Regions from separate parts of the Spartinivicinus poritis genome, predicted to be linked through region 2. Evidence: predicted binding sites of a transcription regulator. Region 2 holds the regulator's gene; the other holds the start of a gene.
The links. The regulator FNR, encoded in region 2, switches genes on or off when oxygen is low (the NO sensors DNR and NnrR bind a similar motif). The targets are predictions, from matches to a motif close to TTGATNTANATCAA.

Region 1 (10,564 bases), on a different contig from region 2:
CAACCCAGTTATCTTGCCATTGTCTTTATAAGCATAGGGTGGATAGTTTTCTACAACAATATTGATATTACCTGCGAAAATGAGGGGATTGAATAAAGCTAAGAGAGTAAAGCAAGTCAGGTATTTCATTACCTTCCTCATGTATTTTTTACTCTCTTAAGTATTGGTTGTATTACTCCTATAAACAAGAGTTTATGCCTGGCTCTGCAAACCAGTATCCATTGCATTGATTGTCATTAGCAATCAATGACACTGTTTCTCCTTGAATGGCTGCATGATATTGGTTAATGATTTGTTTCATATCGTGAGACTGAGGGCTTAAACGAACAATATCAATTCCCATTTTTTGCATTGATGGTATTTGATTAATTAGGTTATATACGCTACCAGACTGGGTTTGGATGCCATTCAAGGTAAATAATGGTTGTTTCTCTTGGCTGTTAACGAGGATGCCGTCAGGGTAGTTAATACACACAAATTGGCAGTTATCTTTTGGTAAGTGGCGAAAGCGTGCAGTAAAGCACCGTGCAGAGTAAGCCAAGGGTAAATAACCGTAACTAAATACTTCCGTTTCAACCTTATCTTTAATACCTTGTTCGACACATTCTGTTAATATGGATTGAAGAGTATGAGCAGATAGTTCTACAGGCATTACCCAACGTTTAAGCCCTTGTTGATGTAAAAGGGAGAGGCTTCTGCCATTATAGATATTAATGGCTGGGCCTGTCACAAATGGAACCCCTTGGGCAGATAACAACTGCACTGCTGCCATATCATTGGCTTCGATGATAATCGAGTTGTTACAACAAATACGCCGCAAGCTGTTTAACTCAGACTCTGCTGAAATAAGTGCGAGTGTTGAAAGGACTACTTCTTTACCGGCATTGGCTAACTGCTGGGCTAGCTCAAGCCAGTCATCTGTATTTAACTCTCGACGCTTACTGCATACCGTTTCTCCTAGGTACACAATATCAATGGGTGTATCTATAATATTTTGGTAAAAATCGTAAACCTGTTGTTTGGGCCAAAAATATAAAATAGGGCCAAGAGATAACTTCATTACTTTATACCACTCACGATGAGTATCACTGCCAGGGTCTTGAGTATGCACCTAACGTCGTTTGTGTGCCTTCGGAAATCTTAGCGAGTTCATTTTGCCAGTGAGGTTTCACTGTAAAGTTGTTAGGGTCTGTCTTATAACTGTTTAATGCTTGTCGCCAAGCACTGACGACTTGCGCTACATAAGCAGGGCTGCGTTGGCGGCCTTCAATTTTAACTGCTTTAATGCCTATTGCTGATAACTGGGGAATAAGTGCTATGGTATTTAGACTAGTGGGCTCTTCAATAGTATTATAGACAGTACCTGCTACCTCAAAGCGGCCTTTACAAAGAGTGGGGTAACCTGCTTTTTCATTTGGTTGAAACTTGTCAATTAATATGTCATTTAATCGTGATTCCAGTCCTTCGCTGGTTTCTTGCCAGCGAACAAAGCTGGCAGGGGAGCAAGCACCACAGGTGTTGGGTGATTGGTCTGTCAAGTATGAAGATAGGTGGCAACGACCTTCAGCCATAATACAGAGTGAGCCAAAGGCAAATACTTCTAAGTCTACAGGTGACTTGATGGCTACTTGCTGAACTTGTTTTAAAGATAATACACGTGGTAACACAGCCCGTTTAATATCAAAATGCTGTTGATAGAATCTTAATGATTCATAGTTAGTTGCAGAGCCTTGTACTGACAAATGTAAGTTGAGTGTAGGGTAAGTATTACGTGCATAATCGAGAACACTAATATCAGCACAAATCAAAGCATTGACACCTAAATCTGCAGCAAGATCAACAGCCTTTTGCCAACGTATCCAGCCTTCTGGTTGGGGGTAGGTGTTGATGGCTACAAATACCTTTACACCTCTATCAGTTGCGTATTCTAATGCTTTAGTAGCCTTTTTATCATTAAAGTTGAGACCAGCAAAATGGCGAGCATTGGTATCGTCTTTAAAGCCTATATAAACAGCATCTGCACTATTATCTACCGCAGCTTTCAGGGCTGGTAAACTTCCAGCGGGGCAGACCAACTCCATATATTAAGTCCTCATCGCTATACCCTGTATACAACTTGCGAATCAAAGTATATAGCCAGATCTTAAATGACCTAGTTAGCTTTTAATCGTTATCGCTATGAGTAAGTGGGTAATGATAGATAGTTAATAAGTTGAAATATTGTGAGGGTAACAAAGTCAGTGATTAACAAGCTTGATTTGTATCAAGCGGAGTTGTTTTTAGTGTGTAAGTATTAAAGGATGAAATTTATAGTCACATTTCACAAGTTATTGCTTAATAGTGAACACCTTGTCGAATTGTACTAGTTGTAATGTTTTGTATATAAAGTTATTACAATGTACTACCTGTATTTTTTTTGTACTTAGGTCTTGTTTCATACACATCATCACACCGATTGCAGAACTATCCATGTAGTCAGTTTGCTGGAAGTCAATAATATAAGTATGAACTTTATCTTTAGCATTTAAGTAGGCTTCTTTAAATGCATGCACAACTTCTCGGGTGAAGTTTTTTCCGATAAAAATAGTAAGTTGGTTGTCAGCTGTTTCCGTTTTAATATTTGTTCCAAAGTTGTCCATAACTTGTCTTTATTCTATTGCTTTTAGTAAGTCACCTTTGATTATAGTTTAAGCAGTAAGATTAATAAAGTAGGCCTTGACTTAAATCAAAATGGTCACTGGCTATACAATAGATACTGCCTAGTTTCAATTGACCCTTAAAATGAGTATAGCTGCTATGATTATTAGCTTGCCTGATACACAAAAGTTGTTGCCTGCTGTACCAAAGTTAATAGCTAAGCCTTTTGTTTATATGCCTTTTGCTTTACAGCAGAAGCTGCTCACCCACTTATTACAACAGGCTTTTAGTGAGACATTAGCAGATGGTGACTGTGAATTTTTACAAGGTTCCTGGTTAAAAGTAGCTATTACCGACTTGAATATTAGCTGGCTATTTGGGTGTGGTGAGAAAAATGAAATACTGATTAAAAAAAATGGTTCGGCTGATGTGACGATAGAAGGGAGTTTGAATAGTTTTATATTGTTAGCTGCACGAAAGGAAGATCCTGATACGTTATTTTTTCAACGTCAGCTAACGATAGGAGGGGACACAGAATTAGGACTACAGGTTAAAAACTTATTGGATAATATGGAGCTTGATGTGTTACCGCCTATAATGAATTTATCCATTCGCTGTGGTGCTGAGTATATTTCACTGTTCAGTAAGAACGAATTTTAGTATCAGTAATGTATAATTTTAATTTGGGTAATAAGAGCTCTAAATCATAGTGATTGGACTGTTGGTTTAGGTCTGTATTTAAAATATTGCCAGGTTTAAATGGTTGTAGTACCCATTGTTTGACTTTATGTGAGGCTAAAATCTTTGCCATTATGAGCAAGTCTTCAGGATTAATGAGTTGGTAGTTGATAGTTGTTCTGATTTCATAGGGGGTATTGGACTCTAATAACTGGGTTAGGCTTGTCATGCATTTTTTATAATAGACTTTACTGCCTGTAATAGTAGTAGCTAAATGAGGTGGTGATTTAAAATCAAAGCCTACCCAGTCGACTAATGATAATATAGAGGTAAATCGTTTAGGTATGCTGCCACTAGTATGAATACCGACTTTAAAGCCTTGTTGTTTACACCATTGAATAGCCTCTACTAAATTATTCTGAATTAAGGGCTCTCCACCACTAAAGACAACTGCTTCAACTAGACCTATTCTACGTTTTAGAAATTGCTGAATAGTCTGCCAAGCATATTGCCCAGAGGTAATGTTGATGAGTTCAGGGTTATGGCAATACTGACAGCGTAAGTTGCAGCCTTGACAATATAGTACTGTTGCTAAATGATCAGGAAAATCAATGGTGGTGAGGGGAGTTATTCCACCTATTCGTACTTCTCTCATATAAACTGCCTAGTAAATAAATCAAGAACAAGACCATCCCTGGCAGTACGGCTTGGTTTTAAGTAGCTGCTAATCGCTTTGTCGATGTAGACTCAGTGAAAAACTGTCGGTCGTTATGCTCAGCCAGTTTGCCGGGATTAAACGCAGAAGTTGGTCGATGGTAGCCCATGACGCGGGTCCAGACTTCACAGCGCTGTCTTTTTGGATGGTTTGTTAAAGTTTGCATGGTCATAATCTTTTCTTTATTTAACCTCATTAGCAAGAATTTCTTCATCACATTTTGGGCAAAACTCATGTTCGCCCGCCAAATAACCATGAACAGGACAAATAGAGAACGTAGGAGTAATCGTGATATACGGTACTTTAAAGTTGCTCAAAGCGGCTTTGACAAGTTTACGACAACTGACACTGCTTGAAATGGGTTCTGCCATATAAAGGTGTAGGACCGTTCCCCCAGTGTAGCTACGTTGTAATTTTTCCTGTAACTCTAATGCTAAAAATGGATCATCAGTATACCCAACAGGTAATTGGCTGGAGTTAGTATAGTATGGGGAATCTTCAGTCCCACATTGAAGGATATTAGAAAATCTTTTTTTATCTTCTTTGGCAAATCGGTATGCAGTGCCTTCAGCGGGTGTTGCTTCTAAATTATATAACTGGCCGGTTTCTGCTTGAAATTCAATTATCTTCGCTTTAATGTGGTTGAGTAATTCTAGAGCAAATAATTGTCCTTGGCAGGTAGTAATATTCTCTTTGTCATCACTAAAATTTCGAATCATCTCATTGATGCCATTAACACCAATAGTTGAAAAGTGATTACGCAAAGTGCCTAGATAACGCTTAGTGTAGGGGTATAACCCTTCATCCATTAATTGTTGAACAACTTTACGTTTAATTTCTAAACTGTCTTTTGCTATATTTAATAAATAATCTAGCTGTTGAAATAAAGCCTGTTTATTGCCTTTGTGTAGATAACCTAAACGGGCACAATTAAGGGTAACAACACCTAGAGAACCAGTTTGTTCGGCGGAGCCAAATAGTCCGTTGCCTCGTTTTAATAGTTCACGTACGTCCAATTGTAGCCGGCAACACATTGAGCGTACCATATGAGGTTGTAGGTCTGAATTTAAAAAATTTTGAAAATAAGGCAGCCCATACCGAGCCGTCATTGCAAACAACCGATCGATATTCTCTGATTCCCAATCAAAGTCAGGCGTAATATTGTAGGTTGGAATAGGAAAAGTAAAAACACGTCCTTTAGCGTCACCTTCAGTCATTACTTCAATAAATGCCTGATTGATCATGTCCATTTCTTTTGTGAGTTCGCCGTATTTAAAAGGTTGTTCTTCACCTGCAATAACAGGGATTTGTTTTTGTAAGTCTACGGGGCAGGTCCAATCAAATGTTAGGTTTGTGAAAGGTGTCTGAGTACCCCAGCGGGAAGGAATATTCAGGTTATAAATAAACTCTTGGATTAATTGTTTTACTTGTTGATAGCTGATTTGATCTTTGCGAATGTATGGCGCGAGATAGGTATCAAATGAACTAAATGCCTGAGCACCAGCCCACTCATTTTGTAAGGTGCCTAAAAAGTTAACAATTTGCCCCAACGCTGCTGATAAGTGCTTTGGTGGAGCTGACTCGACCTTTCCAGTAACACCATTAAACCCTTCATACAGCAGTTGACGTAATGACCAACCAGCACAATAACCCCCCAGCATATCCAAGTCATGAATATGGAAGTCAGCATTAACGTGGGCATTTCTTACTGCTTCTGGGTAAAGGGTGTATAGCCAGTAATGGGCTGTCATTTTACCTGAGGTGTTTAAAATCAGCCCCCCTAGAGAATACCCTTGGTTGGCATTGGCTTTAATCCGCCAGTCTTGCTTGGTCAGATATTCCTGATAAGTGTTATGTATATCCAAGAGCGGCGGGGATTCGACAGTATTTGTACGCAACATGATGGTTTCTAACTACTAAACAATGAGTGATGTATACTATATATAGTATATTTGATTTTCATATAATACTATTTATTGTGTTTGATCTGGATCAATACTACCTAGGTTGAGATCCTGGGTTGGCCGATGGTATGTAAAATGAGTAACGATTGAGCAATATAAAAGAGTTAAAGGAAGGATATAAAATAGAACAGCCTTTTTTAGTAGATTAGTACTTACTACAATTGGTTATGATGAGGGTATCTGTTATTGGTATGGGAAGTAAGCCATGACATATCCTATTGGATGTAACCCAGATACACATGATGTAGGTAGTAGAGCTGATAATTTTTCCACAGAACATGCTGCCCCGCTAGCTCGGCAAGGAAATGTTGTTAGATTGAGTGAGTCTGCGGCTGCACGACAACTATTTAATCATCAGCAACTTGATTATCAGCTACAAACGATGGCTAAGCCGGTTACTAGCAGTGAGCTGATTGCTTCTAGCAGTGTTGCACAACAGCTCGTGAATAAGAGTCTAGAGGGTAATAGCCTAGAAGATAATGGTGCAGTTATTGATAATGAGGAGCGGCAGTTAATCAAACGCTACCTGGAAAATGTGCTCAATAGCTATGTATTATGTTATGGCAAATGGGAAATCAAGGCTAAGTTAAGGCGGTTACCTAAAGATCCAGTGGGCTATTTTTCTAAAACGGGTAATGAGCTGCGGCCTGTTAATGGTAAATGGGCATCACCTAAACATTTGGCGGTTTTCAACAAGATAAAAGAACAAATGCCTACTGCTGGTGCCCTAGAGATTGAAGATGGCAGAATTTGTATAAAAGAGCCTTTTCCTAAAACTGCTCAGGGTTTGGCCAATTATCTAAATATATTAGTAGGTAATGGAGCTATTACGGAAGAAAAGGCCCACAACTCAAATAAGTCGACTCTGATTCGAAGCTTGTTAGCGCCGACTGATCAAAAGATAGCTGATATATTGACTAAATATGTTGAGGTGATAGGCTCTGAAAAAAACCGCACAACTAAAGCATATCGAGTATTATTTAAGCCTCACGATAATCCTTTTGAGCCTACAAACGAAATAAAACAATATCGGGGTAAATTTAGGATTAGAGCAAACACAGCACGAGCGGTGGAAGTGGTTGAGCATGAAAAAAAGCTACTTGGTCAATTGCTGGAACGCTTGGAAGCTTGCCAAAAACAAGTCGCTGCTATTAGTCGAGGTGGTTTGTTTGAGCAGGCAATACAACAAATTGCTACTAAGGCGGATAACCATTTTAGCAACCATGTTATTGATTATAAGACTCGAAAATTCGATAACTTAAAGGTGGATCTTAGTGCCTGTCAGGAATTATTGAAGCAACCGCACACCCATTTGGCGACTAAAGATGGTATAGAACAGCTACGGGAACAACTAAAACACTATCAACGCTATGTAATTCGGTTAGAGCAGTTTGTTGCTGCTGTTGATGACTTAACACCTAAATTATCTGGCTATAAGGCAGTTTCTGATGTAGGTAAAGCCATTCAATTAGTTGAGCGGTTGGAAAACCATCAAGTGAGCTGGCATGACTATATGCCTGCAGATATTAGTCAGTCTGGGAAGGTAAAACTATTTTTCCAGAAAGTCAGGGCAAGATGGTGGGCCTTTGTTGCACGTTCTTCCGACTGGCAACAAACCATTCACTATAATCGAAAAAACGATATTATCGCCAGTATTAAAATGATGCATGAACAGGCTGATAAGCTAAATCAGCTCTTAGTGGGTGAAGGAATACAGCAGCAGCTTGATAACAACGCCCTGTTATTTCGGGTTGAGTTAGCTGATCGGTTATTAAAAATTGCTCATAAGCTAAAAAATAAATCTGCTATCCGGTTTGGTTTTACTATGTTGAAACGAAAGGCTTTCGAAAAGCTGCTTGCCAATCAGTTAGATCTGGCCGAAGGTAGTGTGCGGAATTTTAAAACCAGTCCCAATAAAAAAGGCGTTAGTGGTGGTATTAATCGATTCACTGAGAGGGTAGGTCGAATAGTTTATCGATATAAATGAAGAGAAAGCTAATGGTGTGTATAGTTGGGTAACGACTTTACACATGCACGACTAGCTACTTAAGAGACGTTTTTTAATCCGGTAAAGTGGCTCAAATATCCACTCCATTAGGGTGCGTTGTTCTTGAATCAAGTCGGCGCTTAAGGTTAATCCAGGGCGGAGTGGGTATTGTTTGTCATTGAGTTGCATATGCTGTTTATTGATGTCCACTTCGGCCCGATAATAAATTAATTGATCGTCTAGTTTGATATTACTCTCTTTTGCATAAGAAGCGACATTGGATAGTTGGGTAACAGTGCCCTTGAGGGTACCAAATTTTTCTACTGGGTAAGCATCAATCAATACCCTGACTGGTTGACCTTCTCGGGCAATACCTACTCGGGGAGAGGGAATATAAAGAACCGCTTTTAAACCTTTACTGTTTTCAGGCTGAATTTCGATGGTGATTTGCTCTGATGGTAGAATAGTAGAGCCCTGTACAACATTGATCTTTTGAATAATTCCTGCGGTGCGGGCAGTAACAACTTGTTTCCGGTTGCTGTTATAGTCATTGGCCTGACGTTGAATATTATTCAGTTGAATTTTTAATTCTGCTCGCTGCTTTTCTATCTGGATTTTTTTGCGTTGGAAGTCTTCTTGGTGGTTTTCAATGTCAACATTGACTTGCTGTAATTTATCACTTAGTTCTAGCTGTTGTTGCTTGGCTTGAAATAAGCGAATTTCAGCGTCATCTAGCACTTTTTCTGAAACAATTTTAGTTTTGGCCAGTTTCTTTAAGCGATGGACATGTTTGGTTAGTTTATGAATAAGCTGTTTTTGCAGTGTTAGCTTTGTTGCTAAAGAAGACTTGTCATTTTTCAACCGCCTGTTAGTGGATTGGTTGATTTTCTTTTCAATGGTTACTTCTTCGTCAAGCTGACTGATTTGTTTGGTGAGAGTCTGTTTTTGTTGGTTTTGCAATTGTACATTCTGTTGTTGAAACGACACTTGGTTGATATCAATGTTTTCATTAATGATTGAAAACAGAGGGGTTCCTTTAGTGACTTTGTCACCCAGCTTGATATAAATTTCATCGACTTGTCCTGAATAGGGCGATTTTACTTTAATCAGGCCTTTTTCTGGTTCCAAGTAGCCTGTCACTGTTTCTCCGGGAGCATATTGGAAGGAAGCTAGAACAATAATGGTAATGAAAAGCACTGAAAAGCAAACAAGAGAAAATAACTTGACACTTACAGGGACGCTGATACTACCATCAAGCACATGCTCAATGGTCTTATCATGAGTGACAAATCTTCCTTTTGTTTTATTCATAATTTTACAACTGATCTTATTGAACTAATTTAGTTGGCTGAAAATAGGTACCCACTTGTTGCCAGTTCATCCATTCGCTTGGTCTTGCTCGAATGGATTGTTCGAGCATCCGTACAACCGCATTAAGATAAACTTGCTGTCCTTCTACACCTGGCTTTTTCCTCACATAAAAAGGTGATTTAATCTGCAAACAGGGTTTTTTACGTGGTTCAAAAGCATTTCCCTGTAGTTCTATTGGTAATAGTGGGCATTGGGTTTGGTATGCAATTTTAAGGGCGCCAACAGCAAAGCGGGCTTTTTTGCCAAAAAAACGGGTTTCCTGAGCTGTGCCAAATGCGCCACTGAGATCACCATAAATAATGACAACCACTTGTTGTTTCCGTAACTTTCTAAGGAGCTGTTTTAAGTCCTGGCTATCGGTTGCTGAGAGAATACTGACGTTTAGCTGGTGAGTATTGATCAGTTTATTAATCCAGTTAAAGTTTAAGCCTGTAGTATGTGCACCCCGTAAAATAACCAGTTCATATTCAGGGGGTAGTAATGGCCAAACTACAGAACATAGGCTAATAAAGTCACCAAAATGGAAGGGTAATAAGATAGCATTTTGTGATTGTGCTAATAGTTTTCTCAGTGGCTCCACATTTGTAACGGTGATACGTTTGTTAACAAAGTTTAACCAACGTTTTAATCCAATTCGGCAACAGAGAAAAAAGCAAGCAATCAGTTTATATTGATTTTCAAAGAAGCCAACAGCATGGGCGTAAGCAATATCGCTTTCTTGCTTAAGCAGTAACCGAAAATTTTGGTGTTGGTTATTGATATCCGCTCTGGCAAAAAGCGTCGATTGTCTGCCAAACCAGCCAGCAATTGAGATCACCCAACGGTGGGGTAAGGTATAAGCCGAAATAAAAAGGAATAATAAGGCAAGTCGGGTATACCAGTTTCTCATGACTTGATGGCCTTCTGTTTGGTGTCTTTGATGGCATCATGGAAAAGGTGACCTTTACGCATAAGGTAAATACGATCAACCCCAGGTAATAACTTGAAGTCGTGGGTGACGATGATTGTGGTACGCTTTAGCTGCTTGATATTATTAAATACTTTCGTAGCGGTGACTCGGTCTAAATGGGAAGTAAATTCATCTAACAGTAAAATATCCGGGTTTTTATATAGCATTCTGGCAATCAATAGCCGTTGTTTTTGGCCTGCAGATAAAAAGCCTGCATTTTCGCCAATTACGGTACGATAACCAAATGCAAATTGCATAATATC
Region 2 (10,564 bases):
TAAAGCCATGCCATTAAGTCAATTAATGGCAGCTCTGCAGCAGATTGGCTACCCACCGCTCCCCTTCCACCCTAATCAACAACAAAGCCTGATGGCCAAACGCCGCCGAAAAATGGTACGTCAGTTAGCGGTAGCTGGGATTGGCGCCATGCAGGTAATGATGTATGCGGTGGCGTTATACGCGGGTACATTACAAGGCATTGCAGAGCAACATCAATGGTTTTTGCGCTGGGTTAGCTTCATCGTTACTACACCCGTAGTGTTTTATGCAGCCAAGCCATTTTTCCAAACCGCCTGGCGAGATATTCGCACTCGCCAACTGAGTATGGATGTCCCCATTGCCCTGGCTATTGGTGGCGCTTATTCGGCCAGTAGCTGGGCAATGTTGACCAATAGTGGAGAAGTCTACTTTGACTCTGTCTGTATGTTTACCTTCTTCCTGCTATTGGGCCGGTTTGTCGAATTTAATACCCGACAACGCGCCCACCTTAGTGGCTACCGATTAAACCAATTATTGCCTGATCAGGTCACTCTCATCACCGAGGGTAAAGAGGCTGTTATCCCCTTAACCCTTCTCAAACCAGCTGACACCATCCTGGTCAAGCCTGGTGCCACAATACCAGCTGATGGGACTATTTTAGCTGGGCAAACCACCATTAATGAAGCAACCCTCACTGGCGAGTTTTTACCTGAGCCACGTCAAGTGGGTGATCAGGTTATTGCTGGCAGTATTAATGTGGATCAACCCATTCAGGTTCAAATCACTCATACAGGTCCTGATACCCAACTGGCTTGTATCGAACAGCTACTCAACCAAGCCCAACAGGATAAACCCCCCATTGCATTATTGGCGAATAAAGTTGCCCATTATTTTGTGGCTAGCGTATTAGTAATCGCTTCTCTGGTATTTTTCTGTTGGTGGCAGCTCGCACCAGAAGATGCCCTATGGGTTACGTTATCAGTATTGGTGGTAACCTGCCCTTGTGCACTTTCACTGGCAACCCCCACAGCGCTGACTGCAGCCACTTACGCTTTACAACAACAAGGCTTTATCATCACTAAAGGGCATTTATTAGAAGGCTTAACTACCATCAACCATATTGTGTTTGATAAAACTGGTACGCTCACCACTGGACAGTTTAGTCTCACCCAGGTGATACCCATAGCAGCAATCAAGACTGACCAAGCTATGGCCTTAGCTGCTGCGTTAGAAATACACTCGGAGCACCCGATAGCAAAAGCTTTCCCAGCTTCTTCTGCCCTCCAAGCAGTCGATATTACAAACACTCCAGGCCAAGGCATCAGTGGCACAATTGATGGTACAAACTATCGAATTGGTATTGCTAGCCATGCCTGGCCCGCTGAAATAATTTCCCCACCATCCCACCATGGTCACTGGTTACTGCTGGCTGATGACCAGCAGCCCATTGCCTGGTTTGAAGTCAATGATAGTTTGCGGGAAGAGGCGGCTGATACGATAGCGGCTTTACAACAACAAGGATTCACACTCTCTTTGTTAACAGGCGACCGCTCAACACAGGCCAGCAATACTGCCCACGCTTTAACTATCCACAACCTTAAGCAAGGCGCTTCTCCCGAAGATAAGCTGGCTTATATCAATGCCTTACAAGACCAAGGGGATAAAGTGCTAATGGTAGGAGATGGAGTAAACGACGCTCCCGTATTAGCCGCTGCGGATGTTTCGGTTGCTATGGGTTCTGCCACCGACTTAGCTAAAACCCATGCTGATGGAATTTTGCTTAATGGAAAACTTGCCACATTACTGACCGCCTTAACTAAAGCACAAAAAACCCGGCAAATTATTCGGGGTAATTTAATCTGGTCGCTAACTTATAATGTGGTAGCACTACCTTTAGCAGCATTAGGTATGATTCCCCCTTGGGCAGCTGCCATTGGGATGACCAGCAGCTCACTGGTTGTGGTACTGAATGCGCTTAGGCTGAGTGCCCAACAAGCTAATCAGGCTCAGCCTGATACGACAGCTAAGTCCACATGGAATAGTCAGCAACCCCATCAAAATACCACAGGTGTCTGATTATGGAGTCAATTTATCTACTTATTCCCATTGCCCTGATTTTTGTTGCTATTGGGGTTTGGATTTTTTTCTGGGCAGTAGATAGCGGCCAATTTGATGATTTAGAAAGCCCTGCTCACAGTATTTTATTTGATGATGAGTCCAACCCCACTACTCAAAAGCAAGCGGAAAACCAGCCTGCTTCGACTGATAAGCAACACGCCTCTGATACTGATAAACCGTAATGAGTATTGAACTAAGCCAACTAATCAGCGCTTTTTTATTAGGCTTACTGGGTGGTGCCCACTGTTTGGGGATGTGCGGTGGAATCATGGCAGCAATCAGCCTTCACCTACCAAAACAGAAAAAACTGCCCGTACTACTTAGCTATAATACCGGCCGTATTACCAGCTATACTCTAGCAGGCATGTTAGTCGGCAGTTTAGGCTGGTCTATTCAGCAACTGGGACCTGCTGCTAATCAAGGGCTCCGCTGGTTAGCAGGCATTTTACTGATTTTAATGGCCTGTTATATCGCTAACTGGTGGAAAGCACTGACTTGGCTAGAACAAGCAGGACAACACCTGTGGCGTTATATTCAGCCGTTAACTAAACCTTTTTTACCCGCAACCAATAGTAAACAGGGCTTTTGTTTAGGTATTTTATGGGGCTGGCTGCCCTGTGGGCTTATTTACAGCGCCCTCACCTGGTCTGCAGCCAGTGGCAATACACTTGAGGGCGGTTTATTAATGCTGGGGTTTGGCTTAGGTACACTCCCCACTGTATTAGCGACTGGTTTTTTCGCTGATGTATTGAAGCAATTTATTGCCCACCACCTCACTCGCACAGTGGCAGCGATTTTTATGATTGGCTTTGGCATATGGACGATTCCAGGCCCTCACCAGGCACTGTTAATGCCAAGCCATAACAGTCATGCCCATCATCATTGACCATTGACTCATGTCAATTCTTTTCCAGACCACCGCTTTACACTGTTAATCTGTATCAACAGTGACAGGCCAAGTTTATGTTAGGACCTTTGAAGTGGCAGTCCTCGCTTATCGAACGATATAATCAGCAAGGCCCACGTTATACCTCATACCCTACTGCCGTTGAGTTTTCAGAATCATTTGAGCCTGACCACTATCAACAGGCTTTAACAAAACTCAAACATCAGCAAACACCACTGTCGCTGTATGTACACATCCCATTTTGTGCCAGTGTTTGTTATTACTGCGGCTGTAATAAAATTATTACCAAAAACCGGCAAAAAGCTCTGCCCTATCTGACGGTATTGGAAAAAGAAATCCAGCTTATCTCTCAGCAATTAGACTGCAAGCCTGTGGTTGAGCAACTGCACTGGGGAGGTGGTACCCCTACCTTTTTGACCCATGAGCAAACCGCCCAGTTGTTTAAGCTGCTGGAGCAACACTTTCAACTGGTGGATGATATTGATGGGGATTACTCGATTGAAATAGACCCACGAGAAGCTGACTGGCCAACCATGGGGTTATTACGCTCCTTGGGATTTAATCGTATTAGTTTAGGCATTCAGGATTTTAATCCGGTTGTGCAAAAAGCGGTTAATCGAGTTCAATCAGAGGCTGAAACAGAGGCTATTTTTGAAGCAGCCAGAGCATTATTATTTAAATCCATTAATGTGGATTTAATTTATGGATTACCTTTTCAAACTACAACCAGCTTTTTAGAAACCCTTGATAAAGTCATTGCTCTCTCACCCGACCGGCTCTCGATATTTAATTACGCCCACTTACCCCATCGGTTTAAGCCACAACGACGAATTAAGCCCAACGACTTACCTTCTGCTACAGAAAAACTCAGTATTTTACAGCACAGTATTGACCGGCTACAGGCAGCTGGCTACCACTATATTGGTATGGATCACTTTGCTTTGCCTGATGATAAACTGGCTATTGCTCAAGCAAAAGGCGAGTTACATCGTAACTTTCAAGGCTATACCACCCATGGCCATTGCGACTTAATTGGGCTTGGGGTGTCTTCAATTAGTCAGATTGGTGATGTTTACTGCCAAAATCACACTGCACTTGATGACTATATTCAGTCAATCGAAAATAATCAGTTACCAATTAAACGTGGCTTTCGATTAAACCAGGATGATTTACTTAGACGAAGTATTATTCAACAGCTAATCTGCCATTTTCAGGTAGATTTAGCTGAGTATTGCCAACCTCTTGGAATAAATTGGCATGTTTATTTCCGGGAAGAAATTATGCAACTTATGCCAATGCTTGAAGATGGGCTCATTACCTTAGCCGATAGCAAGTTAACTATCACCAACAATGGAAGGCTATTAGCCAGAAATATCTGTATGGTGTTTGATCGATATCTGGCAAGCAAACAGTCAACGGAAAATTTATTTTCTAAAGTCATTTAATACTAGAAATTTTCGCTTGTTGCTAACCGGGTTCACCCCCTACAATAATCAGAATGTACCCGTTAGCCTAAATTAACAACTTTATGCGTTCGAGGCCTCAGCGTAACAATGACTGCCAAAGTAAAACCTATCAACCAAGTCGCTTGCAAAGACTGTATATTAAGCACCCTTTGCCTGCCTATTGCCTTAAAAATAGAAGATATTGATACGCTAGACAGCATTATTAAACGAGGCAAGCCGCTACGCAAAGGTGAGCATTTGTTTTTCCAGGGTGACACGTTCAGCTCTATCTATGCTGTTCGCTCTGGCGCCTTAAAAACCTACACCACCACTGATGATGGCGTTGAACAAATTACTGGCTTCCAGTTACCAAGTGAATTAGTTGGGTTAAGTGGTATTGATGATGAACATTATCCAGTATCAGCTCAAGCAGTTGAAACCACTATGGTCTGTGAAATCCCCTTCGAAAAACTGGATGAGCTGGCCAGTACTCTGCCTGAGCTACGTCGTAAATTAATGCAAATCATGAGTAAAGAAATTCGCGAAGATCAGCAAATGATGCTGCTACTCAGTAAGAAAAATGCCGATGAGCGGATTGCAACCTTTCTCTTAAACTTAGCTGCCCGCTTCCGTCGCCGGGGCTTTTCCTCTCAAGCTTTCAGACTCCCCATGTCTCGCAATGAGATGGGCAATTACTTGGGGCTTGCGGTAGAAACAGTTAGTCGTGTCTTCACGCGCTTCCAAAAAAATGGCTTAATTGATGCCAATGGTAAGGAAATTCTGATCAAGGATTCCATGACTATTTGCTCTTTAGCTGGGGGCAAACCTGTTAATCAAGCCAATGATTCATTAACAGGCTAACCTTCCTACCCAGCAAACTTAGGAACGTGCACGAAATAGCTGACAGTTTTGGCTCCAATCCATCCCGCTTGGCGCTATAAGTTTATTGGTGGTTAGGGCAAAAACTCGACATAAGCCCACTATGCCTTCTTTTTTGCGCCTTGCCAAACGAGCTTGGAGCAAAAATCCAGCAAGTGATTTCGTGCATGTCCCTTAGCTGGGAAAAAGCATCGATAAACCATTATCTGGAAAAATTATAATGATATTTGACGAATATTATGTAAAGTCATTAATCCGTAGTGTTCCTGACTGGCCCAGCCCTGGTGTCATGTTTCGTGATATTACTCCCTTATATAAATCACCAAAAGCACAACGAATGGTGGTTGATAGCTTCATTCAACGTTATGTTGATGCCGATTTTACCCATATTGGCGCAATGGAAGCTCGTGGTTTTTTACTAGGCTCGGTCATTTCCTATGAGCTGAATAAGCCTCTAGTGCTATTTCGAAAACAAGGCAAGCTACCTACACAAACCATTGCAGAAGAATATGACATCGAATATGGAAAAGCAGTGCTAGAAGTACAACATGATGCTTTTGAAAGTGGTGCAAGTATTCTGCTAGTGGATGACTTGATTGCAACGGGAGGCACTCTTCTTGCCGCAGCAACCTTAACCCGACAGTTAGGGGGTAGTATTTATGAAACAGCGGCCATTATTGACTTGCCTGATTTAGGTGGCAGTCAAAAACTCCAGGATTCGGATATTCCTGTTTATACACTTTGTGCCTTTGCTAAAGACTAGCAGGCCTGGCTGCACCAATGCGCGCCCATCAAAGGGTGCGCTGGTTATCGAAGAGTAAAGCTGTTACCGCTAATTTCACCGTCATTTAAATGACAACTCTGTCAGCTATTTGATCACTTTATAATTTTCTTGTTCATCTTGCTCAACAAACATCAGGTAGGTTAAAAAGCGAAAGTAATATTTCCACTACCGCTAACCCCATTCTTCAGAGCATTATCCTTATCAAACACTTTTTAACTTTTTCCAAGTAAAGCAAGCCGTTAAGTTGTGTATTTCAGTCTACACTAACCATAAAACAGGATTTTATTGAATATCAGTCATTTTTTTGTAATGAAGAAAAGGAATGCCAACAGCAGTAAAGGCCCATACTGGTCAAAAAAATGCATTAAAAACAATAAACGTAGGGAAAATGAGAGCTGAATAATGGGCATTTGTGCAGAAGAACTAAGACATTATGTCGTTCAACCCACTTTAAAGCAATTGCAAATCAAGCATTGCTTAGCAGAAAATTTGCTAATGGGGACAGCTGCTCAGGAAAGTGGGCTAGGCTTCTACCTACGCCCTAAAAAACATCATTCCTATGGCATTTATTGCATTACCCCTATTATGCATAGAAATATTTGGGATAAATATTTGGTTCAATTACCAGAACTGGCAAGTCAGGTAAGGGGATTGGCCAGCCAGCATGAATTTTTGGAAAATCCCCACCAAGAATTAGCCACTAACCTGAGTTATGCAACAGCCATTGCCTGGATGGTTTACCAGCGTGTCCCAAATTTTCCGACTAAAGGTGATCCATCCAATTTAGGGTTGTTAGGGAAATGCTGGCGCCGTTATTACCATGGTAAACCCCAGGCCTCATTAGACGACTTTATCCATAATTACCATCAGTATATCCTGGGTACTCCGCAAGCAGCCTGACGGTCTAACATAGCAACTGCTTATATTAATTACCGCAGTAGGTTGAAAATATAGTCTGTTAATATTTTATATTTACTTGCTGACTATTAACTTTTTAAGCAAGCGCATATGTTCCTGTATTGCCTATTTACTTAACCTGATAACTGCTCAGCACACTGAATACACAAATCCGTATAAGGCATTACCTTTAATCGAGCAGGTGCAATCTCCTGCCCACAATGACTACAAAACAGATACTCTTCATTATCAATACGTGTTAATGCACGCTGGACCTTGATTAACTCTGATAAAGTCTCATTACCTAGAGCATCGACCACCTCATCATTTTCACGTTCTTGTGCCTGCTCTGACCAGTCTCGGCTGGTGGGTTTTACTGCATCCCGCTTCAGTCGCGACAATCGCTGTTCCAACTCCACTTGTTTAGCCTGTAGTTGACGTTTTATGTCTTCATATAATGTCATGCAGTGCCTCACCACTTTCACATTCGTTATTAAAAACTGTTATTGACTTACTTTATCTAACTATAGCGTTTTCTAACGTTCCTATTGATTGGGCAAACAATACAGACAAAAAGTTTGCTTCTCTTCCCCTTACCCACATACTTTATTCTCATTAACAACAGGCTCAGGTATAATCAGCCCCCCATTACCTGGTTGCCTTCACTTAGCTGTAACGATGTCTATGCAAAAGCCAAAATCTGACAAACTCACCCTTAACAAGCTACAAAAACGCTTACGTCGCGAAGTGGGCCGAGCCATTGCCGACTTCAATATGATTGAAGACGGTGACAAAGTCATGTGTTGCTTGTCTGGTGGTAAGGACAGCTACACGCTGCTGGATATCTTGCTTAACCTACAACAACATGCCCCTATCAACTTTTCTATTGTGGCAGTTAACCTGGACCAAAAGCAGCCTGGCTTTCCCGAGGAAGTACTACCTAACTACCTAAATTCACTGAATATTGACTATTTAATTGTTGAAGAAGACACTTACAGTATTGTTAAAGACAAAGTACCCGAAGGAAAAACCACCTGTGCCTTATGCTCAAGACTGAGACGAGGTATCTTATACAGTACCGCAAAAAAGCTAGGCGCCACTAAGATTGCTCTAGGCCATCATCGTGACGATATCATCGAAACCTTACTATTAAATATGTTTTATGGTGGCAAAATGAAAGCTATGCCTGCCAAACTGGTTTCAGATGATGGCCAGCACATGGTTATTCGTCCACTAGCCTACAGCCGTGAAAAAGACATTGCCAAATACGCCAATTTGAAAGATTTTCCGATCATTCCTTGTAACCTGTGTGGCTCTCAGGAAAACCTGCAGCGTAAACAGATGAAAGCCATGCTAAACCAGTGGGACCGCCAGTTCCCTGGGCGTATTGAAAGCATGTTTCGTGCAACGCAAAATATCGTTCCATCACATATGGTAGACACAAGCCTGTTTGACTTTCAATCACTAACAACACAAGACCAGCCATTCCCTGATGGAGATCAGGCCTTTGACCCACCCAGCTTAGATTACCAAGCAGGTATTGATGAAAGCACAGATGCAGAAGAACAACCATCAGTGGTAAAGCTTATTTCACTGTAGCAGAACGCCCAAATAGCAAACACTATTCTAGGTTGGTATCACCTTACCAGCCTGTCATACTACTTTTTTACTTCTTCACTTCATTTAAATTCCAATCATATTGGTAGCTGATATCGCCTTTAAATTGCGCTAACTGCTTACGCAAAGCTGGCTGGGCATATTGCTGTAAGTGCTGTATTAAAGCAGTTTCGTTATCACCGAAATCAACCTGATACCAGTCGTATATTTTTGATAATACAAGCCCTTGCTTCGAAAATGAAACCCCTTTAGCCTGATTGATAAACCGTTTAGTTGCCGCCTCTAATACTTGCTCTTGATTATCTGCCGTTAACGCTTGAGTAGCTAAATCAGGGCAACCCAAGCTAGCACAATTGACCACATAGTGAATCCGCTGATCTTGCCAGATAGGCCTGAGAATACGGTGCTCAATATCATTCAAGGTAATTGCCTGGCCAGCAATACGAATAATTTCATCATCCCAAGGGCCAAAACTAAAAATGCCTTTACCCAGTTTTTTAATTGAGCTGACAGGGTAGTTATTCAACACCAATTGTACAGTCAACGCATTATATAAATTAACCCAATAAGCAAACTGCTCTTGTTTTTTATATTGGCGCGGATCAATATGACTCAGTTGTTCAATATAACGAGCCAACTGCTGTTTATCACTAGCACTCACTTCATTGTAATTAAACAAATGCCCCTCAGGTTTAACCACCAAGTGTTGGTTTAACAGCTGCTGCCATCGTTGATGGTTAATTTGGTGGCTATTTTGTTCATTACTGGTTTGCCAAAAATGCCATAAGTTGGCTTTTGGTGCCGCAACAGAAAGAGTAGGCTGACAAACGATCAATACAGCCAACCCCCATAATAAACCCCACAGCTTACGTTTCATTACAACCACTTATTAACCTCCCGATAAATTAAGCCTTCTTTACATTAGTAAAAGAAAGGTACGGTTTGATAACTCTTTCATTTTCAAACTAAAGATATGTTTTGTTCATAACTATTAGTCATATAAATAAGGAAAAAGGTTAATAATGTTTAAAAAAACGCTTTATAAGCACTGAAAACTATAACAAATCAAGTGACCCTGTAAGCTGATTTATTTATACTGAACCTGTTAACTGGATTTAACATAAGCTAATAAAAGAAATAAAAACGCATAAAAAACAAACCATAAACTAACAATAACAGGTACAAAAAGCAGCCATTTATACTGCTCCCTAAGTTTTAAGAGTAACCTAAATGTGGTGAAACAATTTTTTTGTTTTCCGTATGCTGCTTTCAAGAATCAACAAGTAGGGCATCCCCTTATCTATAGCCAATGCGAATGATTTTTAGGGGCGGCCGTCGAGCGATGAGGCCCCATGAGTTTATGTTTTTATACATGATTGGGGTGAAGGCAGTTAAATGCTCCTGCTGAAACTGCATTCCCACCATCCATGGTGGTCAGCGACGACAACAAACCCTAAAGATCCATTCGCGAAGGGTATGATGTCTACTTTACTTGATACTTAAAAAGCCAAGGAGGTAACACATGCTGTTAAATCACATCTGGGGGTTATTTACAACTCCCCAACAAGAGTGGCGGCTCATTCGTAATGAATCTAATTCAGTTAGTAAAATTTACTTAACTCATGTTCTATTACTTGCTGCGATCCCTGCTATTTGTGGATATATTGGCTTTACTCAAGTGGGTTGGTCAGTCGGCACCGACAAGCTGGTCAAGCTCACTGAAGCCAATGCTGCAAGCATGGCTTTGCTGGGTTACATGGCGATGTTAGCAGGCATTTTTGTCATGGGCTGCTTTATTCAGTGGATGGCCAAAACCTATCATGCCAATACTACCTTAAGTCAGACTATTGTCTTTGCCGCTTATACCGCCACCCCCTTGTTCCTTACCGGCCTGGGTGCTCTATTACCCAACGTATGGCTCAATCTGTTTCTTGTCA

Region 1: the regulator FNR is predicted to act here: its motif matches at 2,716-2,729, upstream of ubiT (ubiquinone anaerobic biosynthesis accessory factor UbiT).

What each region holds. Positions count from the first base shown of each region.
Region 1 is NZ_JAPMOU010000015.1:22,150-32,713, forward strand. It holds gene ORQ98_RS12930 (substrate-binding periplasmic protein) at 1-129, opposite strand, end outside; gene ORQ98_RS12935 (U32 family peptidase) at 179-1,060, opposite strand; gene ubiU (ubiquinone anaerobic biosynthesis protein UbiU) at 1,086-2,081, opposite strand; gene ORQ98_RS12945 (STAS domain-containing protein) at 2,328-2,639, opposite strand; gene ubiT (ubiquinone anaerobic biosynthesis accessory factor UbiT) at 2,782-3,297, shown strand; gene ORQ98_RS12955 (anaerobic ribonucleoside-triphosphate reductase activating protein) at 3,278-3,970, opposite strand; gene nrdD (anaerobic ribonucleoside-triphosphate reductase) at 4,029-4,202, opposite strand; gene ORQ98_RS12965 (ribonucleoside triphosphate reductase) at 4,213-5,931, opposite strand; gene ORQ98_RS12970 (hypothetical protein) at 6,200-7,981, shown strand; gene ORQ98_RS12975 (HlyD family secretion protein) at 8,033-9,292, opposite strand; gene ORQ98_RS12980 (LpxL/LpxP family acyltransferase) at 9,309-10,241, opposite strand; gene ORQ98_RS12985 (peptidase domain-containing ABC transporter) at 10,238-10,564, opposite strand, start outside.
Region 2 is NZ_JAPMOU010000026.1:42,068-52,631, forward strand. It holds gene ORQ98_RS18370 (heavy metal translocating P-type ATPase) at 1-2,056, shown strand, start outside; gene ccoS (cbb3-type cytochrome oxidase assembly protein CcoS) at 2,059-2,280, shown strand; gene ORQ98_RS18380 (sulfite exporter TauE/SafE family protein) at 2,280-2,984, shown strand; gene hemN (oxygen-independent coproporphyrinogen III oxidase) at 3,062-4,450, shown strand; gene fnr (fumarate/nitrate reduction transcriptional regulator Fnr) at 4,559-5,311, shown strand; gene ORQ98_RS18395 (adenine phosphoribosyltransferase) at 5,550-6,092, shown strand; gene ORQ98_RS18400 (hypothetical protein) at 6,516-7,013, shown strand; gene ORQ98_RS18405 (TraR/DksA family transcriptional regulator) at 7,145-7,474, opposite strand; gene ttcA (tRNA 2-thiocytidine(32) synthetase TtcA) at 7,689-8,609, shown strand; gene ORQ98_RS18415 (DUF547 domain-containing protein) at 8,677-9,504, opposite strand; gene ORQ98_RS18420 (Yip1 family protein) at 10,150-10,564, shown strand, end outside.